Regions from separate parts of the Metabacillus sediminilitoris genome, predicted to be linked through region 1. Evidence: riboswitches for the same ligand, from Rfam matches in the RefSeq annotation. Region 1 holds a riboswitch; each other region holds the start of a gene.
The links. Region 1 has a riboswitch for thiamine pyrophosphate ahead of GMB29_RS19050 (ABC transporter substrate-binding protein). Riboswitches for the same ligand answer to the same signal wherever they lie in the genome.

Region 1 (8,180 bases):
ATTCAATGGTAAATATATGTGCGAAATCGAGTGGTTAATTGCATGTTATCTGCGGCTAGTAATTTGGCAGATGGACAAGACAATAAGAAAACGAAAAGGATAGTCCTTAATAAGAATGGAAAAAACCTGTACTTCATAACACCGTTTAAGAACAAAACATAATTATATAGCAATGATCTGCCCATTCATAAACCCAATCTTCTTTGGGGTGATCAATACCAAGTTCATCTAGGCACCCCCACATTTTGTAATATGCTAAAACTTACAACAAATCCTTCAATTTTCTAGTTATTCGAGTTATAAATGATCGCACAAAAGGCTACATTAAAACTGTAGCCATATATAGTTGTGGTGGTGTGTGTTAGGAGCGAGGAGAGTGAAGATTTTTGCAGACAGATAAAATCAGAAAAATAATTGGTGTAATTCTCCTTGTTTCATTAATGAGTTTAGGATTTGTAAAAGAAGTAAAAGAATACATTAATATCCCTACTAGTGTGACTGTTTTTGAATCACAACATGTGACCGTGCAAAACTCGATTCCTGTAAATGCATCCGAGATAGCAGAAGAAGCATTTACAGTTCAAAAAAATAGTGATGGTAAAACAATTGATGTACATGGAAAAAAAGCTGGTGAAGGTGCGGTTGTATTTGATCTAGCAGGTTTTCCAGTAAAAAAGGTAGGTGTTAATGTTCTACCTGATTTTAAAGTGATTCCTGGTGGACAGTCAATTGGTGTAAAATTGAATACTCTTGGTGTATTGGTGGTAGGACATCACCAAATAAATACCCCTGAAGGAAATAAGTCTCCCGGTGAGATTGCTGGCGTACAGGTTGGAGACATCATTACAAATATAAATGGCAAGAAAATTGAACAAATGAGTGATGTGACACCATTTATTCAAGAAGCAGGAAAATCTGGTAAACCTCTTGATTTAGTCCTTAATAGGGAAGAGAAGGAAATAAAAACGAAGCTATATCCTTTAAAGGATGAGAATGATCGGTCATTCCGAATTGGCTTATATATTCGTGATTCAGCTGCAGGAATTGGCACAATGACTTTTTTTGATCCAAAATCGAAAAAATATGGTGCTTTAGGTCATGTTATTTCAGATATGGATACAAAAAAGCCGATAGTAGTTGAAGATGGACAAATTGTCCGATCGACAGTAACTTCTATTGAAAAAGGGAGTAATGGAAATCCTGGTGAAAAGCTTGCACGGTTTTCAGGAGATCGTGAAGTGATCGGAAATATAACTCGAAATAGCCCATTTGGAATTTTTGGTAAACTTCGTCAAGATATCAATAATGGAGTTATGGATGAGGCACTCCCAATCGCACTTTCAAATGAAGTGAAAGAAGGACCGGCTAAAATCCTTACTGTTGTTAACAATGATAAGGTTGAACAATTTGACGTTGAGGTTGTTAGTTCTGTCCCTCAAAAGTTTCCGGCAACAAAAGGGATGGTCATAAAAATAACGGATAAAGAACTATTAGAAAAGACCGGCGGAATTGTTCAAGGAATGAGCGGTAGTCCAATTATTCAAAATGGGAAAGTAATTGGTGCTGTAACACATGTATTTGTAAATGATCCGACGAGTGGTTACGGAGTCCATATTGAATGGATGTTAAATGAAGCAGGAATTGATATTTATTCAAAACAGAAAGTTAGTTAATAAATCACTGTCAAGAAAATTCAGTTTTCTTGGCAGTTTTTTATTTTCTTCTTTTTTTTTCATGCGTATTTATGTAAAATATAGATGGAAAGATTTTTCGACAAAACTACCTTAGTCTCTAAATGTCAAATGACATATTTAGTCGAAAAAGAGAGCAAATTGAAGAAACGATAAGATAACCTTTATTTTTTAAGTTTTTTTAAAAAAATAAAGGGATTTTCCCCACATTGTCGAAATTATTAGGTATAATCGTGTAAAGATATAAGACATAATGGCAAAACAAGACTGAGGAGGATGTATTTGTGAGTAAAATAAAAGTATGTATAGTTGATGATAATCGAGAACTTGTTGGTTTATTAGAGGAATATCTTTCTAGTCAAGATGATATCGAAGTTCTTGGTGTTGCTTACAATGGCCAAGAATGTTTAAATATGTTAAAAGATAAAGAACCAGATGTACTAGTATTAGATATTATTATGCCTCATTTGGACGGTTTAGGAGTTTTAGAAAAGTTACGACAAGCTGATCGTCCTCAGCCAAACGTCATTATGCTAACAGCATTTGGTCAAGAGGATGTGACGAAAAAAGCAGTTGATCTTGGTGCAGCTTACTTTATTCTAAAGCCATTTGATATGGAAGGATTAGCAAGTCATATTCGTCAAGTAAGCGGGAATGCAGCACCGCTTATTAAACGATCAAGCTCATCGATCAGAACTTCGAATGAATCACAAGGAAAAGGTAAAAACCTTGACGCTAGTATTACAAGCATCATTCATGAAATCGGAGTTCCGGCACATATTAAAGGATATATGTACTTACGTGAAGCCATTTCAATGGTTTATAATGATATCGAATTATTAGGATCCATTACAAAAGTGTTATATCCTGACATTGCAAAAAAATACAATACAACAGCATCACGTGTAGAACGTGCTATCCGCCATGCAATTGAAGTAGCATGGAGTCGTGGAAATATCGAATCGATCTCTTCGTTATTTGGATATACGGTAAGCATGACAAAAGCGAAACCAACAAATTCAGAATTTATCGCGATGGTTGCGGATAAATTACGCTTGGAACATAAAGCTTCTTGAAATGGATAGGAGTATGCAGTTTCAAGGAATAGAGTTTAACCTGAAATATCATACTAACTGACCGGTTAAAGAATACCTATGGATATTTAAAAAACAACCTTCTTTTTTATTGGACTATTCCAAGAATTAGGGAGGTTTTTATTTTCGTTAACGTCATAATACAATTGGGAACTCATTTTCTTTGAGTAGGTCTTTCGTGAGTAGGATACCAACTATAAAAAGTGGTGTGATAGATACGTTTAATTAGCAGTATTTGCTAAGAAGTTGGGAAGGATAAGAAAGGCTTACTTAACTGAGTAGAGTAGGAATATAAACGCATGTATGGAACAGGTTAGCTAATATTTAATACCTTTAAATTGAATACTTTTCATTTGAATAGAACCTTTCACTCCATCAAATTTCAAAATATGCATGACTTGTTCGACTGCCTCTGTTATACCTCTAGCATTAATAATAAGCTCACGCTGCACTTTGTTAGCATTGACAGTGAAAATATATTGTTTCAATTGTTTCACCCTTTTTCTTCATCATTTATGAGGTAATGATAGGTCAGAAATCAAAATCAATCTATGTAAGTGAAAGATTTTATTCCAATCTTAATTTGTCGAAAATATGAGGTGTAACAATACAATGAATTTTCTCACTGTTTCAAGGAAAATAAAAAAGAGTGAACTTAATCACTCCTCAGAAACTTTCCATACATAAAGATCTTCTATTGTACAGTTTAATTCTTTTGATATACTCATTGCATTATTCAAACTCATGACCTTAGTATCAAGATACGCTGTAAGTTGTTCCATTGGAATATTCGTATTAGTCGCAAGAACATCAAGCTCAGTGTTGCTTTTTGATAAAAGTTCTTTAAGATTACTTTTCTTAGCTTTATATGCAGTCAAAATTAACACCTCGCTTTTATCTAAGCATACCATACAATCAATCGTATTGATACTTACTCACTAATGCTTCGTTCTATTTTTTATTTATATAGTAAGTTATAGACTCGGGAAGTTCATGACGTACTTTTGATATTTTATTTTTCATTTCATTCTTCGAAACATTCTCCATCCTAAGTTTTTTTCTATAGCAAATTCTTGTCTATCTGTTATAATACCTTATAGAAAAAGTAAATAGCTAAGAATTGTAGGGGAACCAGTGTGACTGGTTGAGATTGGATCTGTAAGATGCTGACCCTTTGAACCTGAACTGGTTAAGACCAGCGGAGGAAACATATTCGATGATAGATTAAATATGTTTGTTGCGTACGCGCGGGTTCTTTTTCCGGGTGTTTTTTTATTTTTTCAAAAACGTTATTACATAGACAACAGGAGGAAATGTCATGAAAAAATGGATCGTGCTGCTTTGTTCACTTGGTCTTCTCCTTGCAGGGTGTGCAAATGGACAAGATACAGCAAAAAAAGATCAGAATACGAAGAAGAATGAGAAAATTACAGTTGTGCTTGATTGGACGGCAAATACAAATCATACAGGTTTATATGTTGCACAAGAAAAAGGATATTTTAAAGAGGAAGGCTTAGATGTTGAAATCATTATGCCAGGAGAAACAGGCGCTGATCAGCTCGTTGCTTCAGGTAAAGCAGACTATGGTGTAAGCTATCAAGAAAGTATTACTCAAGCTCGTGTGCAAGGAGTACCACTTGTTTCAATTGCAGCAGTCATTCAACACAATACATCAGGTTTTGCTTCACCAGCTGAAAAAAATATTAAATCTCCAAAGGATTTCGCAGGGAAAACATATGGAGGATGGGGAGCACCTGTTGAGAAATCAGTCATCTCATCATTGATGAATCAGGAAGATGCAAATGTTGAAGATGTTTCGATTGTAAATATTGGAGATGCTGACTTTTTTACAGCAGTAAAACGCGATATTGATTTTGCATGGATTTATTATGGTTGGACAGGTATTGAAGCTGAGTTACGCGGTGAAAAAATTAATATGATTTATTTAACTGACTATAGTGAAAATCTTGATTATTATACACCTGTGCTAGCTACGAATGAAGAGAAACTTGAAACAAATCCAGAACAAGCAAAGAAATTTTTATCTGCTGTTTCAAAAGGTTATAAGTATGCAATTGAAAACCCAGACCAGGCAGCGGACATCTTAATCAAAGCTGCTCCAGACTTAGATCCTGAATTAGTAAAGAAAAGTCAAGAATGGTTAGCTTCTCGCTATCAAGATGATGCACCGAGATGGGGGGAACAAAAGCAGGAAGTTTGGGAAAACTATGCAAATTGGATGTACGAAAATAAATTATTAGAAAAACAACTAGATGCAGAGAAAGCATTTACAAACGAATATTTACCAAAGTAAGGAGTAGTTAAAAATGACCAATGCATTAATCAGCATACAAATTATCCCGAAAACAAAAAATGGTGAGGATGTCATTCCATATGTGGATGAAGCAATTAAAATCATTGCTGAAGCAGGTGTGAAATATGAGGTACATCCATTGGAAACCACAATGGAAGGTGAGCTTCCTCAATTATTTACTATTATTACAAAAATGAATGAGCGCATGATCGAAATGGGAAGCCGAAATGTAATCTCTCAAGTGAAAATCTTATATCAGCCAACTGGAATTGCAATGGATGATTTAACGGAGAAATACCGCTAATGAAAACGAACTACTTGAAGGGATGGAGACCGATTATTGTTCTCCTTCTTTTCTTTTTTCTTTGGGAAATTCTTGTTAAAAAGACTAATGTCCCTGAGTGGCTTTTACCAGCACCATCTAAGATTATCAAAGAAATGATCACAGGCTGGGAAAGCTTTTCGGGACACTTGCTCGCGACAACAAAGCTTGGATTTTCAGGTTTTGCAATCGGAGTTTGTATAGGATTATTAACGGCAGTGTTACTACATGTGGTTCCATTTGTGAGAGAGTCTGTTTATCCATTGCTCATTCTATCACAAAATGTCCCGGTAATTGTTTTAGCACCCCTTCTCGTCATATGGTTTGGTTTCGGTGTTTTGCCGAAAATGATCGTTATTACACTTGTCTGCTTTTTTCCGGTTACTGTTGCAGCACTTGATGGCTTTAAACAAACAGCTTCTGATTTAATCCATTACATGAAAATGTCAGGTGCCAGTCGTCAACAATTGTTTTGGAAGCTGGAACTGCCACACGCACTTCCAGCGATTTTTTCTGGAATTAAAATTTCTGCTACATATAGCATTATGGGAGCGGTTATTTCTGAATGGCTCGGAGCCAAAGAGGGGGTTGGGGTATACATGACACTAGCTTCTTCTTCATTTCGAGCTGATCGTGTGTTTGTTGCAATATTTGCCATTATGGCTCTTAGTCTCATATTCTTCGCAATCATTATGCTATTAGAACGCTTACTTATTAGATGGCAGTTAAAAGGAGCTAAATGATATGAGCATATTAACCTTGCAGGATATTTCAAAAACATTTTCAGGAATTGAAGTCATCAAGAACCTTAATATGCAAGTAAATGACGGCGAATTTGTATCGATACTTGGACCTTCCGGGAGTGGGAAAAGCACACTCTTTTCTTTGATTGGTGGAATTCTTACACCTGAAAAAGGAACGATTTTACTAGAAGATGACATCATTAATGGGAGAACAGGCTCAATTAGCTATATGCCGCAATCGTCTTCTTTACTTCCTTGGAGAACGGTTTTACAAAATGTTCTTCTTGGTCAGGAGTTAACTGCCAAAAAGAATAAGGAAAAAGCTATGCAAATGCTAGAAAAAGCCGGTTTAACTTCATATGTCCATGCTTATCCACATGAACTGTCAGGCGGAATGAAGCAGCGTGTTTCATTTATTAGAGCGTTGTTAAGTCCGCAGCCGCTTATTTTACTCGATGAACCATTTTCTGCTTTAGATGAACTAACCCGTCTTGATATGCAGAAATGGCTATTATCAATGTGGGAAAACAATCGTCAAACAGTTTTATTTATCACACATAATATTGAGGAAGCCTTATTTTTATCGGATCGTATTGTTATTCTTTCAAATAAACCTGCATCGATTGTGAGTGAATTTGTGATACCGTTTAAGAGACCTCGAGATGAAGAACTTTTTCTTACTGAAGAATTCTTGGAGTGGAGAAGAAAAATTTATCGTACATTAAAGGTGTGACACCTAAAGCGTAGTATATTAAAAATCTACGCTTTTTTTTAAACTAAAGGAATTTAAATAGTAAGAACCGAATATAAATTGTGATTATTTTTATATGAAAACAAAAAAAGAAAGACTGTCAATTAGTCTTTCTTTTCCGAATCTTTATTGGTATTTAATTCTGCAAGCTTAGCAAGTAGTATATGCTGCGGCATATGCATAACTTGTTCAAGTGGAACATTCAATGACTCAGCAAGTTTTTGTGCTGTTTCAGCAGATATTTGTAATGGTCTCATTTGCATTCCTCCTCTTTCTTATTTTACACGAAATGAAGGTGTTAACAAGATGACATTAATAATTGGACATAGAGGTTCTGCTGGGAGTTTTCCAGAAAATACGATGATATCTTTTAAGGCAGCAATGGATGCAGGGGCAGACGGTATTGAATTAGATGTCCAAATGACAAAAGATGGAGAGATCGTCGTAATCCATGATGAAAAAGTAGACCGTACAACAAATGGTACAGGATTTGTGAAAGATTTAACGTTAACTGAAATCTCTCGATTAGATGCAAGCTATACATTTCCTGAATATAAAGGGTCCGCAAATGTACCTACCTTAAAGGAAGTACTAGAATGGGCAACAACACGAGATTCATGTATCGTTAACGTCGAATTGAAAAATGGGATCATTGACTATCCAAATATTGAAGAGAAAACAATAGAGTTGATCAATCATTTCAATCTTCAGAAAAGAGTCATTATCTCATCATTTAACCACTACAGTTTGGTTAAATGTAAGGAGATTTCATCTGACATTGAAACAGCCATTTTATATATGGTAGGGTTATATAAACCTTGGAATTATGCAATAAGTATTGGTGCAAAAGGTTTACACCCACATTATTATGCTGCAAATCCGAAGATTATTTTAGAATCGCAGCAATGTGGAATAGATGTCCGTCCATTTACAGTAAATGAGATAGATACAATAAACAGCCTTTTTAAAAATAAATGTTCAGCGATAATTACTGATTTTCCTGAATTAGCTGCTCAGTTAAAAAAACATAATGAATAACCAAAAGAGTGTGTCCGTAGCGGGCACACTCTTTTTTTGATGCATAATTATTTCTTAGTAAATCTCTTTTGAACTCTATTTTGTTTTCGATCTCTGTAAAAAATAAACCCCGCAACAAAGCTTAGACCACCTAGAAATAAAATAACCCCAATTAAAAATTGAAGCCACAAAAATGGAATTGGAGGTTGAAGAATTCCAAATGTCATATCTCTCATGAGTTTAACTCC
Region 2 (8,180 bases), 780 kb from region 1:
AACTAATCAAGGAGTTGAAACAATGACAATTAGAGTAGTAGCTATGCAAAAACAAGGAGTAAAATCAAAAGTTTTTTATTTAAATCCATCTGAACCAAAATCACAACAATTGTATATGGCTGTTATAGACAATGCTTTGAAGATTGAGATATTGACTGTTTTTAATGATAAAACAAATGAATATGAAGAAGTCACATCCCTTTTCCAGACTAGCTTTTTAAACAACCTTGCCCAACAGATCACAACTCAGCTTATCTACCATAACCAAGCAAAAGCATTATGATTAATCTTCACTCTCCTCACACCTTTCTACAACCGGCCAATCCCCTTTAAATTTATTTTCCACATTTTCACCATGACAAAACTACATTGCACCTTCATTATTTTCCATATATTAATAGTTTTAAGTTATAAATTAATCTAATTGTAATTTTTCTGACAATAAGATACACTATTAGTGTTATAAAACCTAACACCGTTTTTTGTTTCGAATATGTTTGTTAGATTTCATTACAACAAAAGTGCGATAACTTACATGTGAAGGTATACTGTAAATAACAATGATTCTTAAGGGGTGGGGTAATGAATCCGCAGGACCGCACTTATAAGGATAAGAAAGTGATCTCAATTGGAACCGTCAGTGAGTTAACTGGATTAACCTTAAGGCAAATTCGTTATTATGAAGAAAGAAAATTAATATCTCCATATCGTAATGAGCGCGGTACAAGGAAATATTCGTTTACTGATATTGAGACATTAATGGATATAGCAGATAAACGAGAGGACGGCGTGCAAACGACTGAAATTTTAAGAGAAATGAGATTAAAAGAAAAGAAGCGTGAAAGTGAAAAAGATCTTAAGAAAAGAATGCTTCAAGGACAATTAAATGCACAATTTAAATTAGGTCGTGGAAATTAGATCAAGCACGATCAACGCTGCAGAATTTACGTGAATAGAGCTGCAGCGTTTCTATTTCTACATTACACCCTTCTTATCTACTAGATCATATTCCTTACACATGAGTATATTCAGTTTGATTAGACTTACCATTTCCTATATTCCCTCCCAATACCACATTCAATATCTACCTTTCTCATTCAGAATGAAACACTGTATATAGTATTTCATTAAAAACCACTTAAAAATTTTCGCAATTAACCTTACTATAGGTAAAAAAATCCGATAATTGTATTACCAGGACTTTTCCACTATGTAAAGTTTAATGCGAGGCGTTCATTATGAAAACGATTGATGTTGTAATTAAAGAATACCGGTAACAAATGATAAAAATCACAAAAGAAAACGGGCTACACTTCATCGAACAATAATGGCAAGTCAACACCTGGATCACTTGCTAAATATAAAAATGAATGAAGAAAATTCATTCCTACAAGATAAAGAGCCTGAAAAAAGCCATATCGTATGATCATGTACATCAATTATTCATTATTGATGTATTTTTTTAGCCGTTGATCAGACACCCCCCCTCTTATATGAATAGCTTTTTAAAATGTTTGGCTTGTAATCTAACTCCATTTCTCCATATTATTAATTAGTGGCACTTTTATGCCAAATCGGAATCTAATTAGGATGTGATCGATATGACAGCAAAAATTATATGGTTAAGTAAAGGGACGCCAAAAACACTCTCCTATAACGGAACAGAGTACCGTTCTGGAATTTCAAAAAAACAAGTTGATAAACTAGAGGTTTTATCTCATCGTGTTGATGGTGATGATGTTGAAAATCATGAGTTTCATGGCGGAAGCGAAAGAGTTATATGTGTTTATCCATATGAACACTATGCACATTGGGAAAAGCTTTATGGAAGAAGTCTACCAAATGCTGCATTTGGCGAGAATCTTACACCAACCGCAATGGAAGAAAAAGATGTCTGTATTGGCGATGTGTTTCAAATTGGTACAGCAATTTTACAAGTATCACAAGGCAGGTTTCCATGTTCAACGATTAATAAACATGCAAACATTAACACACTATTAAGTAAAATTGTTGAAGTGGGTTATACTGGATATTTCTTTCGCGTATTACAGGAAGGCACAATTACTTCAGATTCTGCAATAACATTACTTAAAAAGCATCCTAAAGAAATTTCGATTGCAGCCATTCATCATACATACTTTTTTAATAAAAAGGATCTTTCCCAAATAGAATCCATTCTCTCGATCGATGAACTTGCTTTAGAATGGAAAGAAAGAATGTTAAAGCTTTATAATCAGGCAAAACAATGATAGATTCTTAGCTATAAAGTCAAAACTCTTATTTCTCTTACGTTTTCAATTCTCTCTAGTTCAAAAAGATCAAAAATAAAAATTTTAAAAATATTTCATTGACTAGCAGAGTAATTATGTTATAGTTAGTACTGATTTTAACTTAATACCATTTTCTACTAGGGGAGTCCATTAGCTTGGACTGAGAGAAGAACGCGCTTGAAGTTCTTTGACCCTTTGAACCTGATCTGGATGATACCAGCGTAGGGAAGTAGTAACAGTTGTTAAAAGGACATTTCTTCGTTCCTTTTTACAGTTATTACCTACTCCAAACGGGTTCTGAATATCAGAATCCGTTTTTATTTTGCCTTTCGCTGTTTCTGAAAGAATTCATGTTCATTCACTTATGAGGAGGAGTATCATGAAAATTAATATCAAACAGCCATTTCCAGGAAGTAAAAAGGTTTATGTTCAAGGAAGTACCCCTGATGTTAAAGTACCAGTAAGGCAAATTTCTCAAAGTCCAACAAAAAATACATATGGTGAGGAAACAAATCCACCTATAAGAGTATACGATACAAGCGGGCCTTATACTGATGTAACCGCTGAAATTGATATTCGAAAAGGGCTGCCAAGAATAAGAGAGAAATGGATTTTAGCTCGAAACGATGTGGAACGATATGAAGGTCGTACTGTAAAGCCTGAAGATAATGGCTATAAATTGACGAAGAAGCAAACAAATTTAGAAGTATTTCCATCACAACATATAAAACCAATAGTGGCCAAAGAAGGAAAAAGCGTCACACAGCTTCACTATGCTCGTAAAGGAATCATCACTCCTGAGATGGAATTTATTGCGATTAGAGAGTCTATGGAACCTGAATTTGTTCGCCAAGAGGTAGCTGCAGGACGTGCCATTATCCCTGCTAATATCAATCATCCAGAAAGTGAACCAATGATTATCGGAAAGAATTTTCATGTAAAGATCAACGCAAATATCGGAAATTCCGCTGTTTCCTCATCGATTGAAGAAGAAGTGGAAAAGATGACATGGGCAACTCGCTGGGGTGCTGATAATATTATGGACTTATCGACTGGTAAGGACATACACACAACGAGAGAATGGATCATTCGTAACTCTCCTGTTCCTGTAGGGACGGTACCTATTTACCAGGCTTTAGAAAAAGTGAACGGTATTGCTGAAGATTTAACATGGGAAGTATATCGAGACACACTAATTGAACAAGCTGAACAAGGTGTTGATTATTTTACTATTCATGCTGGCGTGCTGCTTCGATATATACCACTTACAGCAAAACGTACAACAGGAATTGTATCACGAGGCGGTTCTATTTTAGCACAATGGTGCCTTGCTCATCATAAGGAGAACTTTCTCTACACACATTTCAATGAAATTTGTGAGATTTTAACGAAATATGATATTTCTATCTCACTTGGTGATGGGTTAAGACCTGGTTCTATTGCCGATGCCAATGATGAAGCACAATTTGCTGAACTAGAAACACTAGGTGAATTAACAGAAATTGCTTGGAAATATGATGTTCAAGTCATGATAGAAGGCCCTGGTCATGTACCGATGCATTTAATAAAGGAAAACGTCGATAAACAGCAGGAAATCTGTAAGGAAGCACCCTTTTATACATTAGGTCCATTAACAACAGATATTGCACCAGGCTATGATCATATAACATCTGCAATTGGTGCAGCGATGATCGGTTGGTTTGGCACAGCGATGCTTTGCTATGTTACACCTAAAGAACATCTTGGCTTACCAAATAAAGATGATGTACGCGAAGGTGTTATTGCGTATAAAATTGCTGCACATGCGGCTGACTTAGCAAAAGGACATCCAGGCGCACAAAATCGTGATGATGCCCTTTCAAAAGCAAGATTTGAATTCAGATGGCATGATCAATTCAATCTTTCCCTGGATCCAGAAAAAGCTCTTGAATATCATGATGAAACATTACCTGCTGAAGGAGCAAAAACAGCCCATTTCTGTTCAATGTGCGGGCCAAAATTCTGTTCAATGAGAATTTCTCAAGATATTCGACAAATGGCAACGAACGGCAATTTTTCCGAACAAGAAATGCTAGAAAATGGCTTAAAGGAAAAAGCAAAGGAATTTATTGACGGCGGATCTGTTATCTACAAATAAAGTCACATAACTTTGCTTTTATTTATCTTTCCCCCACCTTATTTACATACTTGGATTAAGGTGGGGATATTTCCTTCATTATAAAAATGATTTAAAAAATGGGTCATACCCTATTATATCAATTGTTTTGCCGCTAAATCGATGTTCATGTTTTGGCCGATCATGCTCTCCGTAAATCACTCCGCCGAATTGTGCCTCGAGCGGTTCATCATAATTATAAAATGTCCTCTCATCTATCAAATGATAATGCCCTCCACCTTCCAAAGGAATAGCAGGACCTGTTTTTCCATAAAAACGATGATAATGGCGGTTATCAAGAGTAGTAATGCCTCTAAACATGTGAATATGGCGATCTAAACGATTCCCATTGATTACTCTTACAATACCCTTCACAACATGATAATGACCTTTTGCATCCGAAGATTTCAATAAATAATAATGCGTATGATGTGGTTTAACAGCACCTATTAATAGATTCATAAACACCCCCCTCTACTCCTAACTTTAGCAAACAAACATCCTCTTGGAATAATTTATATAATCTTTCAAATAATACCCTCATAGACATGATTATTTGGAGGATTGGAAGTATGAAAAAAGCATTTTTAATAAGTATTGTCCTTTTGTTCTTTGTTCAGCAGACATCTTTTGCTGCTCCGCCACAAAATGAACTAGATCAATTGTTATCTGAATTAGACTGGACGATGAATGATCTGACAGACTATCTAGGTTATTATGAGCTTACAATTGATGATTTTGAAACAATAGAAGATCTAAAAGATATGCTTGGTACACCTATAACAAATGAGAATTTAGCTGATTTACTTCTCCAATATGAATTAACAAGACCTGAGATGGACACGATTTTAGCAGAGTTTGGAGAAACTTTGGATGACTATTATTTTATTGAAGATCTTGATATCGCCCTCAGCTTTTATTTAGGCCATGACGAAGAAATGGCTGAACTTGAAGAATTTATGGCGCTTATCGGGCTAACTGATGCAGAAGTAGATTCATTATTTACTCATTTTATGGAGCTTGATCAAGAACCTCTCGAACAACAAATGGAAGGAATCATAACTCGATTAGATCCATTTCTAATGATTGATGAAACAACAGAACTTACAGAAGCACAACAAGATGAATTAGTCTCCGTTTTACAAGATATGATGGGCATTTTAAAGCTGGAACCTCAATTTTATTTGGTTAATCGAAGCGGTGTTGAAACTCCTGTAACATTTAAAGAACTCATCAATATGGAAGAATTATATGGAAATGTTCTATTAATCCAACTATATCATACAAACGGCGGTCTTATTTTGGATATGCAGATGTCAGAGGAAATGCTTATGTCTGATTTTCTCTTCCAATCAGGAAAGGAATTTGCTGAAGTTGGAGATTTAGCTGGTGAGCTTACAACCCTATTCCATAACAAATTGCCAAACACTGCTTCAACATTATGGGCAAATATGTTATTTGGACTTTTATTAATCGGCCTCGGTATAATTGTATTTATGTTTTCAAAAAGAATTCACAAGGTTACTTAATGAAAAAAATAATTTCTTTCCTTTCAATTGGTTTTATTGTAATTGGCTTGTTTGTTTTTAGTTATCATGCTTATTGGATTATGATCGGAGTACAATCTGTTGATAAAATCAAAATAGAGCAAACCTCGTCTGCTGAGGCAAAAAAAGCAGAGATTATCCAACCCGTTCTTGCTCCTTATCCAGAAGATGGTGAAAAGATAGGGACTTTATCCATCCCAAAGCTAAAGCAAACTCTTCCTATTTTCCATGGAGAAAGTGAGCAGATTTTAATAAAAGGAATCGGCCATGTGAAAGGCACCGCTTTACCTGGAGAAAAGAGCAATACTGTATTATCTGGGCATCGCGATACGTTTTTTCGTCATCTGGACCGGTTACTTGTTGGTGACAAACTTATTGTCGAGAGACTCGGAACATATTATATATACAAAATCAAAAAAATTCGTATTGTTGATAAAGACGATGAAACGGTGATTGTACCAAAGCCAAGAAGCACATTAACGTTAACGACTTGCTATCCCTTTACATTTATAGGGCCGGCACCTCAACGTTATATTATTGAAGCAGAGCAAATAACGAAACCAAAAATCGAACGAAAAAAGGCTGAAAGTGGATAACATATCCATATCAGCCTTTTTTATTTTTCTATAGAATAAAACGCAATACTAGTTTTAATAAGTTGTAAAACGAAAAAGTTTTTGCATTAAATATAGAACATATTTAAAAACTGGTAATTTATCCTGATATTTTTCATAATCAGCTGTAAAAACTCCATCTTCATTTGTCCATAAACGATGGAAATAGTCATCTATTTCTTTCACTACTTCTGATTGGTTCGGTGCCACAATCTTTAGATTTGTTTCAAGATTGTAATTATCTAAATTTCTCTCAGTGAAATTTGCGGAACCACCTATAATAACCGACTCTTTATTTTTTTCAACATAAATCAATTTAGAGTGAAATTGCTCTTTCCCTGTATTATACCAACGGATTGTTATATTCTCCTCTGCTAGATTCATCAATTCTGCTGCAACAGGCAGATTCGGCAGTCCTATTTTTTCAGATCCAAATGCATTCTGGTTTGGGTCAAGAATGATATTAATTTTTACATTTCTTTCTGCAGCTGCTTTTAATTCTTCTAGGATTTCCGCATCTGCTAAATAAAACATGGCAAGCCAAATCGTTTCACCCTTTTTTGTCGCACTGATTGCTTCTATGATATGCTTTTGTATTTTTCCTTCCGTTAATAACTGGATCGCAATTTCGCCTCCACCAGATTTCTTATCCTCCAAATTTGGAAGACGATCAGATCCTGAAAAACTAGCAACTGCCTGTTCTGACTCAAGGATATCACCGATAACATGACCACTTACTTTAAAGGCAATATTCGCATGATATCCACTAGCATCATGAGCGTTTGCTGATGAAATAATCGCTTCATCTTCTGTTGCAATAACTTTTCTATGATTTGCTTTAATATTAAGTAATTTTACATAAGATCTTACCGTTACCTTTGGAGCATTTTCAGCTAACGGGTTTGGCAACCAACCAATTCCCTCCTGTCCAAACCATTGAAGGGCAACTCTCCATAGTCCTGAGTATAATGGATTAGGATCTCTTAACTTATTTAAATCAGTATAGGTGATAGGGACCCCATGTTTCTTTAGCGTTTCAAACAGCTCCACTTTATGTGAATTGTATGTCGTATTGATTTCATCAGTTATGATATGTACTTTTAGATGTGGATTTTTCTCTTTCTGTTCGATGATTTTTTTCGTTAAAATCTTACTTATGTTAGGATACTTATCATCATCATCTGTATAACCATTTAAAAGAAACATATCGATGACAATAAATTCCTCTGCTTTTTCAATTGTTTTAAAAATCTCCTTGAAAATCTCTTGTTTCATCCTCGTTTCACCATGAGCATCTTGGTAGGTAAGATCATATAAAAACTCCACATCTTTCACCATATGCGTTTGTCCTTCATATGCAACTCCATTTGGTAAAGATTTGTTTGTATGATAAAAATTTACACTAAAAAAGAGGATGACAAATAGCAGAATGACCCAAGTTGTTTTTCTCTTTAAAATCTCTTTAAGCTTTTCCATTGCTCCCCCACCGTTCTGTTCAAAAAAGAGGTTAACCACAAAGGGCAAACCTCTTTTAGAAAATAGATATGACTATATTTTTAAATGAAGATGTATCCCACTTAATACTTAACAAGTT
Region 3 (8,180 bases), 760 kb from region 1:
TGGGAAGTTTGCTTCATCCTGATGTTTTAATAGAATATCTAATGCTTCTTTGGGATGTTCAGCAGTGAATTCATATCCCTTTGTTGCTGCACGCCAAAACGCTTGAATACTCACTTGTTCTTCATCCCATGTTTTATCACTTGTAACAGCAATTAATTCATTATAAGGAGGAATATCATATTCAGTTGGATTAAGATTACGTGTTTCATAACCTTCATGTTTCAATACTGGGACTTCATGGTTAATATATGCACCAATGACTGCATCGACTTTATCAGTAACGATTGAAGAATTCAGCTCAAAACCTACATCCACCATTTTAACTTGATCTGGATTACCGCCATCCGCCTTCACCATTGATCTGATAAGTGATTCATTTAATGGGATACCTGGATAACCAACTGTTTTTCCTTCTAAATCTTTAGGGGACTGAATATCACTGTCAGCTTTGAAAACCACTCGATTTAAAGGTGATCTTACAATCGCTCCGACTGACTTAATTTGCACATTTTGATTAGCGCGGGCAATAATGACATCTGGCTGATATGAAATTCCGAGGGTAACTTTCCCTGCTGCTGCTAAGTTAATTGGATCAGTTGGATTGGCAGGAAATTGAATATCAACTTGAATTCCTTCCTCTTCAAAATATCCTTTTTCTTGTGCAACATATAAATAACTATGGACAGCATTAGGATACCAATCAAGCATAATGCTGACATCTTTTAATTCCTTTGTTTCGCCATTTCCCTCTGCAGTCTTTTTAGATGCAGTGCTTTCACTGTTCGAACATGCTGTCATTAACGCAACTACTAAACTTACTACTACCAATAAAATCTTTTTCACTCTGTTCTCCTCCATTTAAGTACAATTTTTTCTAATGCTACAACAAGCAGAAATAAAAGAATGCCAACTGACGATAATATGACAATTGGCGCAAAGACACCTGCCCCATCAAACTGTGTCATCATTCTTCTGCTAAAGTAGCCTAATCCAGCTTGTGCGCCGATCCATTCGCCGATAGCTGCACCAATAACACTAAGCGTAACGGCTACCTTTAAACCAGAAAAGAAATGCGGGGCACTAGATGGTACTTGAAGTTTTAAGAATAAGTCCTTTTTGCTTGCCCCCATTGTTAACAATAGATCCCTGTATTCCTTACTAGTGGAACGAAGTCCATCATATGTGTTTACCGTTATCGGAAAAAACGTTATAAGAATTGTTACAACAACTTTGCTCCAGATCGAGTAGCCGAACCAAAGTACAAAAATAGGTGCTAATGCAATAATGGGAATCATTTGCGATGAAATAATGAGTGGATAAAATGCCCTTTCAATCGTTTTACTCACACTCATCCAAACAGCTAAAGCCACACCAAATACAATAGAAATGAAAAGACCAATTAAAATAATTAACAATGTAGCTGGTAGATGATCAGCAAATAAGGGTCCTTTTAACTCCCAAAGTTTCCGTCCGATATCTGTTGGTGCAGGTAAAATAAATCCTAAATTAACAATTTTTGTGCCAATCTCCCAAATTACTAGTAAACTAATTACCAATAAAATAGAAGCATAATAATTTTTTATCACACTCATACCTTCACCCTTGCTCGGAGTACGTCAACTAAATGATCTTTCAACTCAATGACTGCAGGCATATTTAAATCCTTTAACACTCTCGGCCGTTTAAGCGGAACCTCGAACTCTTCAAGTTTACTAGTTGGTGTTTCTGTAAAAATAAAGATGCGATCTGATAAAAACAATGCTTCATTCACATCATGTGTAATAAAAAGAATCGTTTCTTTTCGTTTTTGCCACTGTGCTAACAACCATTCCTGCATCGTTAATCTCGTGATAGCATCAAGTGCACTGAACGGCTCATCTAATAAAAGGATCTGTGATCCGCTTAAGATCGTCCGTAAAAATGATACCCTTTGTCTCATTCCGCCTGACAATGCACTTGGAAAACTATTTTCTACACCCTTCAAACCAAACTCATCAAGTAAGGCAAGAACCTGGCTATGGGCTTTTTGTTTATGAACCCCTTTTATTTCTAAAGGGAGTGCGGCATTTTCCACAATCGTGCGCCAAGGTAAAAGCAAGTCCTGTTGAGGCATATAACCTACCTGTCCAAGCCGATGTGACTTTTGTTGATTATGTAAAAAAATGATTCCATCGGCAGGCTGTTCCAGGCCTGTTATTAATTTAAACAAGGTACTTTTACCAGAGCCGCTATGTCCGATGATACTGACAAATTCACCCTCATTAATATGAAAATGAAAATTTTGTAAAATCGGAAGCTTTTCTTTTTCATAGGCAAATGAGACATTTTGAAACTGTAACGCTGGTTTATACATCTGTCGGCCACATCGCTTCATTGTAAGACATTTCCCAAAACATATACTCAAAGCGCGTTGTGTTTAGGAAAATTTCTTCCAATGTATCCAGCTCAGATTCTGACTTTCCTACTGCTAATTCATCTAGTAGATCAATGCACCATAAGGCAAGTTTTCCAAAATCATCTGAAGCATACATTTTGATCCACTCACCATAAAACTCATGTTCATCTGCACCTTCTCGTTCATTTAATGCTTTTCCAATTTCCCAGTAACTCCACATACATGGAAGCAGGGATGAAACGAGTTCAGCAAGTGTGCCATTTTGACTGACATGTAACATATAATGAGTATAGGCTAGTGTTGTAGGTGAAGGCTTGGCAGCTTCAAGTTCGTTAAGAGAGATCCCAAAGCGATTTGCATATTGACGATGAAGTTCCATTTCTTCATTTATTGTGGCATCAAGAAGAGCAGCAAATTTCCCCATTGTCACAAGATCTTTAGCCTTTACTGCACCTATTGCAAATAGCTTTGCATAGTCAATTAAAAATAAATAATCTTGAATCATATAAAAACGAAATTTTTCTTTTTCTAACGTACCATCGCCGATCCCTTGTACGAACGGATGCACATGATTTTTTTGCCATAATGGGACAACCTTTTCAACTAAGCGCTGACTGAATTTCATGTTTTTCACTCCTTATTTGTTATAGACGTTTTGTATTGCACCAATTATAGATAAACATCAAAATGACTTTAGTATAAGAAACAAGCTGGCCGATCGATACTTGCTCATTTACTGCATGGGCATTTTGTAAGTTTCCCGGGCCATATATGGCTGTCGGAATTCCAGCCTCACCAAGCCATCCGCCATCTGTTACAGATGGTGAAACATCGATTATGACCTCTTCTTGAATGACTTCTCGATGTGCAGATGCTAATTGCTTTACCCCCAACTCGTTTGGATCAACTTCAAGTGACGGAAAAATTTCCCCGCGGTCAACAATCATTGACTTACCTCCCCATTCAAATATAGGGGGATTTTTTCGAAGCCATGGATCAGCATTTGCGACATGACGTATGTGTTCTTCTATTTCCTCAATAATTTGTTCATGTGTTTCATTCGGATAATAGTGGACGGTAATCCATAGTCGGCACTCATCTGCGATAAATGCCGCATGTCTCCCACCCTCAATGACTGCTGGATTAATCGTATTTGTTCCTGGCAGGAAGCCTTGATAACTTTTCGTTACAGCCCAGTGACGTTCAAGTTCCTGTAACCCATTTATGATCACCATCATTTTCTCAATGGCACTTGCTCCAAATAATTTCCCGCCTGCATGAATCATTTGCCTTCTTGTTGCATCATGAAAGGTTTGGTCACTTTTCACTGTAATCCATCCAGTGATCACGCCACCTTGACCTTGAATATGTAAATCACTTGTATCAACAACGACCGCAAAATCTGCTTTATACCCTCGTTTACAGCACTCGAGAGTCCCTGCTTCACCTACTTCTTCTCCGATAACAGATTGAAAAAGCAAGCTGCCTGGCAAGTCAATTCCTGCTTCATGTAAAAGCTGAATAGCAAATAAGGCCCCGGCTAAACCACCTTTCATATCAGCTGCACCTCTGCCGATAACCGCTCCATTTTTTACAATTGGAATAAAAGGATCAACATCCCAGTTTTCATCCTTACCTACTTCGGCAACATCAATATGTCCGTTAATGATTAAACTTTTATAGGCATGCTCTTCTTTTCCATTCAGAACACCGACAACATTCGGATCATTCGGGTACACATCCCACATATCAATAATGAAACCCTTTTCTTGTAAAAAATTCGCAATAAAGGTTTGAGCTTCCTTCGTATTGCGGGCTGGCGGGGCCGGTGTTTTAAATTCAATCAGCTTTTTAAGTAAATCAATCAACTCATCTTTGCGACTATCTATTTGCTCAACTAATTCTGATAATTCGATTGTCATCGAAACACCTCCTTGTATTTTTAAGTACAAAAAAACCACTTCTTTATCGAAAGAAGTGGTTTGAACGCTCAATATTTGTGCAAAACATTGTAAAAACATACAAATTGATTCTATGTTTTTAAACGTATATTCAAACACCTCTTCCCTACGCTAGTATTATCTAGATCAGGTAATAAGGGTCAAGACAAAGGTCTCTCTCAGCTTTAACAGCTCCCCTAGTGGTGAATAACTATTAAATTATGAATCTTTTAGCAAGTGATTACACTATTTTTATCACATTATCTTATTTTTGGCAATAAGTTATATTCATTTCGATTCCCTGCATTCAGTTATGATGATACACGCACATTATCTGGAAGTTGTTTTTTCGTATGAACAGATCGATCTTCAAATCTTTTAAATAATGAGCCAAAAATGGAGGCTAACATTTGTTGAAACAACATCCCTATAATAACAGGAAGTGCAACGGCAGCTGGAAAATATTGAACAACAATAACAGCGCCAGCACTTATATTCCTCATGCCGCCTGTAAATAGCATAACCGCTCTCGTTTCTCGATCTTGCTTTAACCATTTACTAATCATCCAGATTAATACATAACATACACATGCTAAAACAAACACAGTTATCGCAATTAAGAAAAGCTTACCATTAAAATCAACAACATACGGGGCAACAACTGCACCATTGATCATGACAACAGTAGCAAGGCCTAATTTTGAAAAAGGCGATAACATTTTTCCTGCTTTTACACTTTTGCCTTTTGATAAATGGTTTACTAGCATTCCTATTAACGATGGCAATACAACCATAAAAAGCAATCCATTCATAATTGAAAATGTGTCCATCTCAACATTCTGACCGACTAGAAGTGATAGAGTTTGCGGTACAAGGAATGGTGATAAAACTGTATCAATTAAAATAATCGATAAAGCGAGCGCCATGTTCCCTTTGTAAATTGACACCCAAATGACACTTGTGACACCAGTTGGAATTACAGCCCCTAACACTAACCCAGTCACTATTAAATGATCATCCATAAAAATGAGCTGTCCCGTTATCCATGCGATAACAGGCATAATAACATGCAAGAGAAGGAGAATAATGAATAAGGGAAGCGGACTTTTGGCAACTCCTTTAAATGATGAAAAATTAGAACCAAGACTCCCTGAAAACGTCATAAGTGCAAAAATCCAAGGAATTAAAAATGAGAGGCTTAATAGATGTTCTGAAAATATGATTCCTATTATCACGCTAGCTGGTGTAATAAACGGCATGAATTTTTCAAGCTGCCGATTTAATTTTTGAAGCATTATGCATTCTCCTAACTAATTATGAACAATGTGTAGATTTATTGTATCAAATTTGGATTGCATTAAGTGAGTTTTGAAATCACATTGTTTTATTCGATCAATTCCAACTATGATAAAAATATCCATCCTTAAGATAAAACCTGTGAATTTAAAAAGATACTCTACTTCATCTCTTTACGAGGAAACCAACGAAGACATGTCGTATGCTAATATCCCTTTTTATGCCCTTCGTTCCATATTGCTACAGCGATATGATGATGAGAAATTAACAATTTTTCACGTTATCAATTTAGTTATACTTCTCCTTATGAACTATTACCTTTACTAAATTTTAACATAGTTCATGCTCTTTTTTGAAAAAACAAATAAAAAAAAGCCTGTATAAGAAATACTTTTCTCTACAAGCACAGTTAATGAAAATTCTCTTTTATACTTTAAAGTTGCTACTTATTAAGCTATTACCCCTGATTTAATCTGGTTTGGAGGAGTTTCTCCCCGTAATCCAACAACAAGGTTTTCAGCTGCTAACATCGCCATTTTTAAACGGGTTTCATACGTTGCCGAGCCAATATGCGGCAGGGTGACTACATTCTCCAAAGTAAGGAGTGGATTATCTTTTTTAATCGGTTCCTCAACAAAGACATCAAGACCAGCCGCATAAATTTCTCCTGTTTTTAACGCATGATATAGTGCCTCTTCATCAACCGTTTTCCCTCTTGAGCCATTGATGAATATAGCAGTCTTCTTCATAAGCTCAAACTCCCTTTTCCCGATCAACTTTTCGGTTTGTGGCGTAAGCGGTGTCATTAAACAGACAAAATCAGATTGCCGAAGCAAATCCTCTAGTGAACAATATGTCGCACCATACTTTTGTTCTGCTTCATTATTTCTGGAGCGGTTATGATATAAAATGTTCATATCAAATCCAAAATGAGCTCTTTTGGCAATATCTGAGCCAATTCCACCCATACCGATAATTCCTAACACCTTATGATGCACATCAAGGCCAAACCACTTTTCCTCATTCTTTGATCCCCATTGTCCTGCTTTAACCAATTGATCTAACTCAGGCATCCTTCTCGCTGTAGACAAGATCAATCCCATGATTGTATCAGCAACTGTATCATTTAAAACATCTGGCGTGTTCGTGGCCATTATCCCTCGCTTAGATAACTCTGTTAGATCTAAATTATCATGACCAACAGAAGCATTACAAACAATTTTCAATTGTGGTGCTCTATCAAGAAAATCCTTATTTACTTGTAATCCTGAACCTAATATACCTTGAGCATCCTTCAACTCTTGGAAAAATTCAGGATAGTTTAGTGAATCAAGTTGCTCAAAATAAACGACATTACACGTATTTTGAAGATATTCCAATACACTTTGATCCACTTTCTTATAGACGATTATTTTTGGTTTCATACTTGATTCCTCTCTTCCAATAAAATAGGGCGGTCTCTTCCGCTAAAATAGCTTTTTAAAAAAGTGGTATTCATCTGAACAGTATGTATAGCTATGTAAGATACCCTCACTATTACTCTAGCATTATTTCCCAAAAAGTCGAGACTTGATTATCTGTATTAAGACGAAATAAATCATGAATACCAATGATGATATTTTAGCATTATTTCCAATTTTTATAAGAAATTTTTTTAGAACGTTCAATGCAAACTATATGTATTCAAACTTAGCTAACGGAGATGACATTCATTGTGAAAAAAGTTTTTTGCGTACTTTTAGTGGCGTTTTTTGCTTTCAGCGGAAATACATATGCTACATCAAAGAAATCGAATCCACTACCTATTAGTTTTCAAATTGATGTTCAAAATTGGAATGAGGTAAACAAAACACTTCCAAAGTACTCAAAATTTACTGTTATTGATGTGGAAAGCGGTAAAAGCTTTGATGTGCAGCGACGTGCTGGAAACCGACATGCAGATGTCCAACCTCTTACAAAAAAAGACACAAAAATTATGAAGCAAATATATGATGGAAGCTGGAGCTGGCGACGCAAAGCTGTGTTAATTTTAACCCAAGATCGTCTAATCCCTGCCTCGATGCATGGGATGCCACATGGTGCAGGTGCACTAAAAAACGACTTTCCCGGTCATTTTTGTATTCACTTTTCTGGAAGTACGACACATCGAACAGGTAAATCTGATTTATCACATCATGTGATGATCCTAAAAGCCGCAGGAAAAATCGATGAATATATAAATGCACTGCCACCATCTCAATTGCTAAATGTATTTTTCGTCAGCATTAAAAATGATGATATAGGCTTAGCGAAAAAAATGGCGATTAGCAATCAAAAAAATTTGAAAAAAGAGCTTGTAAAAATGGATAATATTGAAGCCATACAGTGGTCCATGCCTCCAATAAACGAAAACAAAACGACTGAATTATCAACCACAATACCCGTTGATGTCAGTATTTTTATTAAAGATGCAGGACCTATTCGTACCAAATTGACGTTTACATTAATTAGAACCTCTTTCCTTTCTCCTTGGAAGGTGAATATGGACCCTTTACTTTCTACCATAAGCA
Region 4 (8,180 bases), 2.6 Mb from region 1:
ATCCCAATGTTTTGGAAAACTTGGAATGTAATCATACCTATTACACCCGTACATAAATAGCTGCCAAATGGATCATTGCTTTCTAATGAAATATGAATCATTCGATAAATTAATAAGAAGAAGAGTGAAACAACAATACTCCCTCCGATAAATCCAAATTGTTCAGAGATAATGGCAAAGATAAAGTCAGTATGTGCCTCTGGTAGATAAACTTCTAGATTTTGATAGCCTTTTCCAATTAGTTCACCTGAGCCAATTGCAAGTAAAGATTTTACAAGTTGGAAACCTTGTTCTCCTGCATATTCAAATGGATTTAACCAGCCATAAAATCTGCTAAGCTGATATTCTTGTCCGCCCAATATATATTTAAGGAAAAAATCAGGAAATTTAATAAAAATAAATATACCAGTACCCATCACAGTAACAACGGAAATAACAGCTGTTAAAATAATACGCCATTTAATTCCTGATACTAAAATGAGTGAACCAATAATCGCACAAAATACCATTGTCATCCCCATATCGGGCTGTCTTACTAAAAGAAGGACCGGAGGAGCTGCAGCTGCTGCTATCTTTCCTATTAAAATAAAATCATCTTTTACAGTATTTCTTGAGTATTTTTCACGATGATCAGCAATAATTTTACTCAGTACGATAATCATAAAGATCTTCATTAGTTCTGATGGCTGGAAGTTACCAAGAGGTCCAAGTTTATACCAACTTGTTGCACCCTTAATCGTTTGAACAATTGGAGCAGGTAATATTTCGAGACCAAGTAACAGTAAGAGCCCAAAGCCATATAAATACCATGAGAGCTGTTTAAAGCGATCATAGTCAATAAGCATTGTCATGGCAACAGCAAATATACCTATTACGTACCACTGTATTTGTTTAAGTGAGAAATTTATACTTTGCAGAGTTTCTGGTAAGGTCAATTCTGCACTTTTAATCGCAACTGTACTTACAATTGCTAATAAAAACATAATAAATATTAATGTATAATCTATTTGTTGTTGAGGGGATTTTTCATTTGTCATATTCGATCCCTTTCTAATCTTATAGGTTGAAGATAATATCTTTGTCATTGTATCATTAACCATCTTAATCAAATGTGAACAATTTGCAAAGAATCATTTATACTCATTGGTCATTCACCAAATTACTTTTTTAAAAAGGATTTATTAGGTTCTTGTAAATAAGCAAAATTTTTCATACCAATGTTATTGAATTAATTGTAAAGTTCTACTGTTATCATATAGAATATTATCGTATAAATAAGGAATTGTGCAATATGTAGAATGATCGATAAAATTGTCGAATGCAATAGACATTTCTCTATTTTACATGAATAAGTTATTTTTTAAATAACTAAATTATTACATCTGAGAGGAGGAGGCTAAACATGTCTGATGAAAGAGAAAAACTAGAATTGGAAGAGGAAGCATTGCTTTCTGCTTTATCAAGTCATAGTGTGGATGAATTTCGTAAGATTTACTTAGAGCTTCATCCATATGATCAGGCAAAGTTTTTTGTGAAACTAGATGAGCACGACAGGTCAACCTTGTATACATACCTCTCTCCAGAAGAAATGGCTGCTGTCTTTGAGAATATTAAAGATGAAGATGATCAATATGAGACGTATTTATCTGAAATGGATCCCACATTTGCCGCAAATATGCTTGGACAAATGTATGCAGATGATGCAGTAGATGTTTTAAATGAACTGAATAAGGACCAGGTTGCAAGTTATTTAACGATTATGGATGATGAGGCAGCTGAAGAAATTAGAGAGCTCCTTCATTATGAGGAGTATACGGCAGGAAGTATTATGACGACCGAGTATATCTCCATTCACGCCAATCAAACCGTTCATTCTGCAATGCAAATATTAAAAAATGAAGCACCTAATGCTGAAACCATCTATTACATCTATGTTATTGACAAGGATAAAAAACTTGTTGGAGTGATCTCCCTTAGAGATTTAATCATCAATGAACCAGATGAAATGATTTCCGAGGTAATGAATGAACGTGTGTATTCTGTTAGTGTAGCGGAGGATCAAGAAGAAGTTGCCAGGAAAATGAAGGACTATAACTTTTTAGCTGTACCTGTTATTGACTTTCAAGGGCATTTACTCGGAATCATTACTGTTGATGATATTGTTGACGTCATTGATGAAGAAGCGAGTGATGATTACTCGAAGCTTGCAGCGATCTCTGATGTAGATTCAAATGATCGTGGACCATTAACAGCGGCAAAAAAACGACTTCCATGGCTGATTATTCTCTTGTTTTTAGGGATGTTTACTGCAAGTCTAATCGGAAGATTTGAGGAAACACTAGATAAAGTAGCGATATTAGCTGTTTTTATCCCGTTAATTGCGGGTATGGCAGGTAATACTGGTACCCAGGCATTAGCTGTAGCTGTTAGAAGAATTGCAGTCGGTGATTTAGAAGATCAAAGTACGATTAAAATGATTGTAAGAGAAGCTGGAACCGGCCTCATTACAGGAACAATCTGCGGGGTAGTGGTTACATTGATTGTTTTTATTTGGCAGGAAGATATTTTTTTAGGATTATTAGTAGGCATATCCATTCTAGCCACATTAACGGTAGCAACTATTGCAGGTGCTTTTATCCCGCTCATTATGCATCGGTTAAAAGTTGACCCTGCTGTTGCTTCAGGCCCTTTTATTACAACTATTAATGACATTATAAGCATATTAATCTATTTTGGAATGGCTACTTTGTTTATGCAGTACTTGATTTAGGAAATTGCCAGGAAAATTTCATAGCTGTGATTTCGCCGGAATAGCATATGTTTTTTGAGATCGATGATATATCTTGAAATTCGCCGATAAGGCCATTTAGCTTTTCTTAAGAGGAGGGATTTGATGCATGGAGCATCTGTTACATCATTAGTTATTGTTATTCTCGCAGCCTTTATTACTCCGATTTTGTTACATCGTTTTAAAATGAATTTTATGCCTGTTGTTGTGGCTGAAATTATTGTCGGATTAATTATAGGGAAAAGCGGATTCGATATTGTATCACAGGATATGTGGCTTGAAACATTGTCAATGCTCGGCTTTATTTTCTTGATGTTTTTGAGTGGGCTTGAAATTGACTTTTCCGCTTTCGCGAAAGGAAAAAAGAAGGAAAAGCTTCCATCTGGAAAAGATGCTCCAAATACATTTGCTGTAGCATCGATCGTCTTTGCTGGTATTTTTGTCCTTTCCTTATTGCTTTCATATCTCTTTGTCCTGATTGGGTTAATAGACAACGCGTTTTTAATGACGCTTATTATCTCAACTATTTCTCTTGGGGTAGTGGTGCCGACTTTAAAAGAAGGTGGCATCATGAATTCAAATATCGGCCAGATTATTTTACTAGTCGCTGTCATTGCTGATTTGGTCACTATGATTTTGCTAGCAGTATTTGCATCAATTTACGGTGGAGGAGATAGTAATACATGGCTGTTATTAATTCTATTTGCTGCAGGTGTATTACTTTATTTCTTAGGAAAATCGTTTAAGCATCGCTCGTTTATTGAAACGATGTCAAAGGGAACAATTCAGATCGGTACTCGTGCTGTATTTACGCTTATTATTGTTTTGGTAGCCATCTCTGAAACAATCGGTGCTGAGAATATTCTTGGAGCATTTTTAGCAGGTGTTCTTGTCTCGTTATTATCACCAAATAAGGAAATGGTACAGAAGCTTGATTCGTTCGGTTATGGGTTTTTAATCCCGATTTTCTTTGTGATGGTTGGAGTAGACTTAGATATTTGGGCATTGTTTAAAGATCCGAAAATCTTTTTATTAATTCCTTTACTATTGATTGCACTTTTAATTTCTAAAATCATACCAATATTCTTCTTGAAACGCTGGTATGATCTCAAAACAACACTTGCATCAGGATTTCTCTTAACTTCAACACTTTCATTAGTGATTGCCGCCGCAACGGTTGGTGAACGTATGGAGATTATTACTCCTGAAATTTCGGGAGCTCTTATTTTAGTTGCAGTCATAACAAGTATTTTTACGCCGATTTTCTTTAAAAAGCTCTTCCCAAAACATAAAACAGAACAGGCGAAAATTAAGGTTGCATTTATTGGAGCAAATCAAACATCCTTACCTGTTACTAGAGAGCTAAACCCCGAATTATATGAAACAATTGTCTTTCATACACAGCAAGATAAAATCGATAAGCAAATCGCTGAATCTATGTTTGAAATAAAAGAAATCACTGATTTTGAAGTGGAAACATTAAAAGAACAACATGCATTTGATGTGGACCTCATCGTTGTGGCAACAGGTGATGAACAAAGAAATGCTGATATTGCTTTGTTTGCAAAAGAAGAGGAAGTGAATCGAATCATTGCAAGCGTTGCTTCCCCAGAATTAGATATGAAACTGAAAGAGCACGGTATTGATGTGTTTTCTACATTACTTTCTACAAAAACGATGCTTCGAGCACTCATTGAAGCTCCAGGTGTGATGAAGATCTTAACAAATCAGGAATCAATGCTGTATCAAATCAACTTAAGCAACGCGAAATATAACAACATTTTACTTCGAAATTTCCCGTTTACAGGCGATATTATTTTTGTGCGAATCTTCCGTGGAAAGGATTCCATAGTCCCGCATGGAGATACTGATCTGAAAGTTGGGGATCGTCTCATTGTGACAGGATCAAGAGAGTATGTGAAGGAGTTAAAACGTGAGCTTGAGCTTAGATAACAACTTTTACTCTTGAAAGTTATTAATCATTTGGTATGATAGAGATATGAGAAAAGCGGATGCGCCTTGTTCAGCCTCAGGCAAATAAGACGCGCATGAATAGAAGGCGTTCTTTGCCTTCAATTCATGAGTGGCTTATGATCTCGAGGCAGTCAATAACGCGACATCCTGTCGCATTGACTGCACTTGCACGTCCTGTGCTTCGGGGCTGCGGCGCAGGAGCTAGACAAAAAACTTAATAATGATTAACCGCTAGGGGAGCCCTATAGTATGGGCTGAGATTAAAGTGCTTCTTTAAGACCCTTATAACCTGATCTGGTTCATACCAGCGTAGGGAAGTGGATACGGCATATTTATAACTATGTGTATAAACCACTTTCTTATTTTGGAAAGTGGTTTTTTGTTTTTGGTTTAGACTTTCTTCTAAGAGATTGTTGCTTTTAGAACGAAAAAACTATTTAAGGTTGATTGGAGCAGATTACGAGACTCCTGCGGGTGCAGCGGGACAGGTGAGACTCATGCAGGCGTTTACGCCGAGGAGGCTCACCGCCCGCCCCACGGTCATCGTGCATCTCTCGCTGCAATCAACCACACTGCACTACTTGGTAAATACCAACAAAGTATGAGAAAACAGCCTTATTTTAAAAAAATCATTAAATCAAGGTGAGAAAAGTGGAAATTCATGTAATTACAGATGGAAAACAGACAGTGGAAGATGTGACTGCCCGTATTTTAATGATTCACAAACAAGCAGACTTTATCCACATTCGTGAAAAATCAAAACCTGTTTCTGAAATTCTGAAAATTGTCGCAATATTAATTGATGGCGGTGTGCCAAGACGTAAGCTTGTAATCAATGACCGACTTGATGTCGCATTACTTAATCAAATTCCTAATGTGCACTTACCAGGGCATAGCTTTCCAATCGAAAGAGTGAGGGAATTTGAACCTGCATTAAGGATTGGCCGCTCAGTTCATTCTCTTGAAGAGGCGATGGAATGTGAAAGAGCGGGAGCAGATTATGTATTGTTTGGTCATGTGTTCGCAACTGAGTCAAAAGCAGCTTTATTGCCACGCGGAGTAAAGCAATTAGCTGACATATGTCAACATATCCAAATTCCAGTGATTGCGATTGGCGGGATCGTTCCGGATACCATTCCAAAGTTAAAAGGCATAAAAGTGAGTGGAGTTGCTGTTATGTCATATGTTATTGGAAGTGAGCATCCTGCTCGTGCCATACAGAATATAAAAGCGAGTTTTGCCTAAGGAGGAATACCATGAACAAACAATATGAGGTAGGAATAATCGGCGGTGGCATCATTGGTCAATCAATTGCCTATCACTTAGCAAAAGAAGGTGTTTCTGTCCTAGTCTTAGAAAGTCATAAAATCGGCACAGGGGCAACAAGTGCTGCAGCTGGTATGCTTGGAGCGAATTCTGAGCTTGAAAAAAATGACGCTTTTTATCAATTTGCGAAAGAAAGTCAACGGCTATATCATAGCTTACAATATGAACTTTCAGAACGATCACAGATCAATATTGGGCTTGTTGATAAAGGGATGTATAAAATCGCCATGAATGATGATGAAGCTGATTCTTTAAAAGAAGCAGCAAGCTACTATAAGTCAGTAGAATGGCATGAAAAAGAGATGGTGCTTGAACATGAATCAACCCTTTCAACGAGTATTAAAGGGGCATTATACATAAAAGAGGATGGTCATGTCTCACCACTACATGTTTGTGCAGCATTTTCAAAGTCTGCTAGTTTACTAGGAGCAACAATTTTAGAAAATTCACCTGTACATGCTATTAAAAAAACGTCAAAGAATGGCTATACGTTATCAACTCCACGAGCTGATTTTAGTGTTAACAAAGTCGTGATAGCGAATGGCGTGTGGAGTGGACATTTCTTCAAGCAATTAGGTGTAAATGCAGGAATGAAGCCTGTAAAGGGAGAATGTCTTTCTGTTAAAAGCAGCGAAATAAGTTTAGAAAAAACGATCTTTTATGACCATTGTTATATCGTCCCGAAAGGGGATGGAAGAATCGTTATCGGCGCAACAATGGTTGAAGATGATTGGAGTACAGCACCGACAATTGGAGGAATCCAGTCGCTTATTGAAAAAATAACACCGATCATGCCAAGCATTGCTTCCTCACAGCTACATGAAACTTGGTCAGGGTTGAGGCCACAATCACATGATGGAAAGCCATATATTGGCCAGCATCCGAATGGAGAACACATTTATTTTGCAACAGGCCATTATCGCAATGGTATCCTTTTAGCACCGAAGACAGGTGAGATGGTAAGGGATCTTATTCTAGGCAGACAACAAAATGAGGATTATATCAATACGTTTTCAATAGTTAGACCACAATTGCAAGCAATGAGGTGAAAGTATGACCATTAAATTAAATGGTGAATTAGTAGAGTTAAGTTTTGATGTAGGGACGATTCAACAATTACTAGCATTCTATCAATTAGAAGATCGCTTAGTCATTGTTGAGCATAATCGAGAAATTATATTAAAAGATCATTACGAGTCAACTCCGTTACAAAACGGTGATGAGGTTGAACTCGTACATTTTGTAGGAGGAGGATGATTTTATGTTAAAAATAGCTGACAAAACATTTCAATCAAGATTATTATTAGGTACAGGAAAATACCCTTCATTTAATATTCAAAAGGAAGCTGTTGCACAGTCTGAGTCTGAAATCTTAACGTTTGCAGTACGAAGAATGAATATTTTTGAGCCAACACAGCCAAATTTTTTAGAACAATTGGATGTATCAAAATATACACTTTTACCTAATACTGCAGGTGCGAAAACAGCTGAAGAAGCGGTAAGAATTGCAAAGCTTGCAAAAGCTTCCGGCTTATGTGACATGATAAAAGTAGAAGTCATTGGTGATGACAGATCTTTGCTTCCAGATCCTGTTGAAACATTAAAGGCTAGTGAAATGCTTTTAGAAGAAGGCTTTATTGTTTTACCATACACTTCGGATGATGTTGTATTAGCTAGAAGATTAGAAGAATTAGGTGTCCATGCGATTATGCCTGGTGCATCACCAATTGGATCCGGACAAGGGATCTTGAATCCTTTAAATCTAAGATTTATCATTGAACAATCGAAAGTTCCTGTCATCGTAGATGCAGGTATTGGCTCGCCTTCAGATGCTGCACTTGCAATGGAGCTTGGAGCTGATGGTGTTTTATTAAATACAGCTGTTTCTGCTGCACAGGATCCAGTGAAAATGGCCATTGCGATGAAGCTAGCAATTGAAGCTGGTCGATTAGGCTATGAGGCTGGAAGAATTCCTAAAAAAGAATATGCAACAGCGAGCAGCCCGACAGAGGGAATGATGACAAGTTAATGGAACGTTATTCACGACAAATATTATTTTCTCCAATTGGCGAGTGCGGTCAAGAAAAGATCA

Region 2: it holds a riboswitch for thiamine pyrophosphate, as region 1 does, so the genes downstream of both, thiC (phosphomethylpyrimidine synthase ThiC) here and GMB29_RS19050 (ABC transporter substrate-binding protein) in region 1, are expected to answer to the same signal.
Region 3: it holds a riboswitch for thiamine pyrophosphate, as region 1 does, so the genes downstream of both, GMB29_RS15240 (acetylornithine deacetylase) here and GMB29_RS19050 (ABC transporter substrate-binding protein) in region 1, are expected to answer to the same signal.
Region 4: it holds a riboswitch for thiamine pyrophosphate, as region 1 does, so the genes downstream of both, GMB29_RS05030 (thiamine phosphate synthase) here and GMB29_RS19050 (ABC transporter substrate-binding protein) in region 1, are expected to answer to the same signal.

The regions. Positions count from the first base shown of each region.
Region 1 covers NZ_CP046266.1:3,966,094-3,974,273, reverse strand. Annotated here, with positions in the region: gene spoIVB (SpoIVB peptidase) at 441-1,673, shown strand; gene spo0A (sporulation transcription factor Spo0A) at 1,976-2,767, shown strand; gene GMB29_RS19060 (hypothetical protein) at 3,103-3,273, opposite strand; gene GMB29_RS19055 (helix-turn-helix domain-containing protein) at 3,445-3,663, opposite strand; TPP riboswitch at 3,900-4,009, shown strand; gene GMB29_RS19050 (ABC transporter substrate-binding protein) at 4,104-5,099, shown strand; gene GMB29_RS19045 (thiamine-binding protein) at 5,113-5,403, shown strand; gene GMB29_RS19040 (ABC transporter permease) at 5,403-6,164, shown strand; gene GMB29_RS19035 (ABC transporter ATP-binding protein) at 6,166-6,897, shown strand; gene GMB29_RS19030 (YycC family protein) at 7,020-7,172, opposite strand; gene GMB29_RS19025 (glycerophosphodiester phosphodiesterase) at 7,222-7,953, shown strand; gene GMB29_RS19020 (DUF2627 domain-containing protein) at 8,001-8,180, opposite strand, start outside.
Region 2 covers NZ_CP046266.1:3,186,983-3,195,162, forward strand. Annotated here, with positions in the region: gene GMB29_RS15085 (hypothetical protein) at 23-283, shown strand; gene GMB29_RS15090 (MerR family transcriptional regulator) at 583-918, shown strand; gene GMB29_RS15095 (MOSC domain-containing protein) at 1,602-2,249, shown strand; TPP riboswitch at 2,400-2,515, shown strand; gene thiC (phosphomethylpyrimidine synthase ThiC) at 2,635-4,407, shown strand; gene GMB29_RS15105 (YmaF family protein) at 4,486-4,887, opposite strand; gene GMB29_RS15110 (processed acidic surface protein) at 4,998-5,954, shown strand; gene GMB29_RS15115 (class D sortase) at 5,954-6,568, shown strand; gene GMB29_RS15120 (phospholipase D family protein) at 6,623-8,062, opposite strand; gene GMB29_RS15125 (DUF3243 domain-containing protein) at 8,164-8,180, opposite strand, start outside.
Region 3 covers NZ_CP046266.1:3,210,250-3,218,429, forward strand. Annotated here, with positions in the region: gene GMB29_RS15220 (ABC transporter substrate-binding protein) at 1-843, opposite strand, end outside; gene GMB29_RS15225 (ABC transporter permease) at 840-1,592, opposite strand; gene GMB29_RS15230 (ABC transporter ATP-binding protein) at 1,589-2,353, opposite strand; gene tenA (thiaminase II) at 2,346-3,020, opposite strand; gene GMB29_RS15240 (acetylornithine deacetylase) at 3,040-4,317, opposite strand; TPP riboswitch at 4,443-4,544, opposite strand; gene GMB29_RS15245 (bile acid:sodium symporter family protein) at 4,647-5,630, opposite strand; gene GMB29_RS15250 (2-hydroxyacid dehydrogenase) at 6,081-7,055, opposite strand; gene GMB29_RS15255 (hypothetical protein) at 7,346-8,180, shown strand, end outside.
Region 4 covers NZ_CP046266.1:984,023-992,202, forward strand. Annotated here, with positions in the region: gene GMB29_RS05015 (FtsW/RodA/SpoVE family cell cycle protein) at 1-1,037, opposite strand, end outside; gene mgtE (magnesium transporter) at 1,403-2,770, shown strand; gene GMB29_RS05025 (monovalent cation:proton antiporter family protein) at 2,894-4,741, shown strand; TPP riboswitch at 4,986-5,095, shown strand; gene GMB29_RS05030 (thiamine phosphate synthase) at 5,414-6,007, shown strand; gene thiO (glycine oxidase ThiO) at 6,019-7,137, shown strand; gene thiS (sulfur carrier protein ThiS) at 7,142-7,345, shown strand; gene GMB29_RS05045 (thiazole synthase) at 7,350-8,117, shown strand; gene GMB29_RS05050 (thiazole biosynthesis adenylyltransferase ThiF) at 8,117-8,180, shown strand, end outside.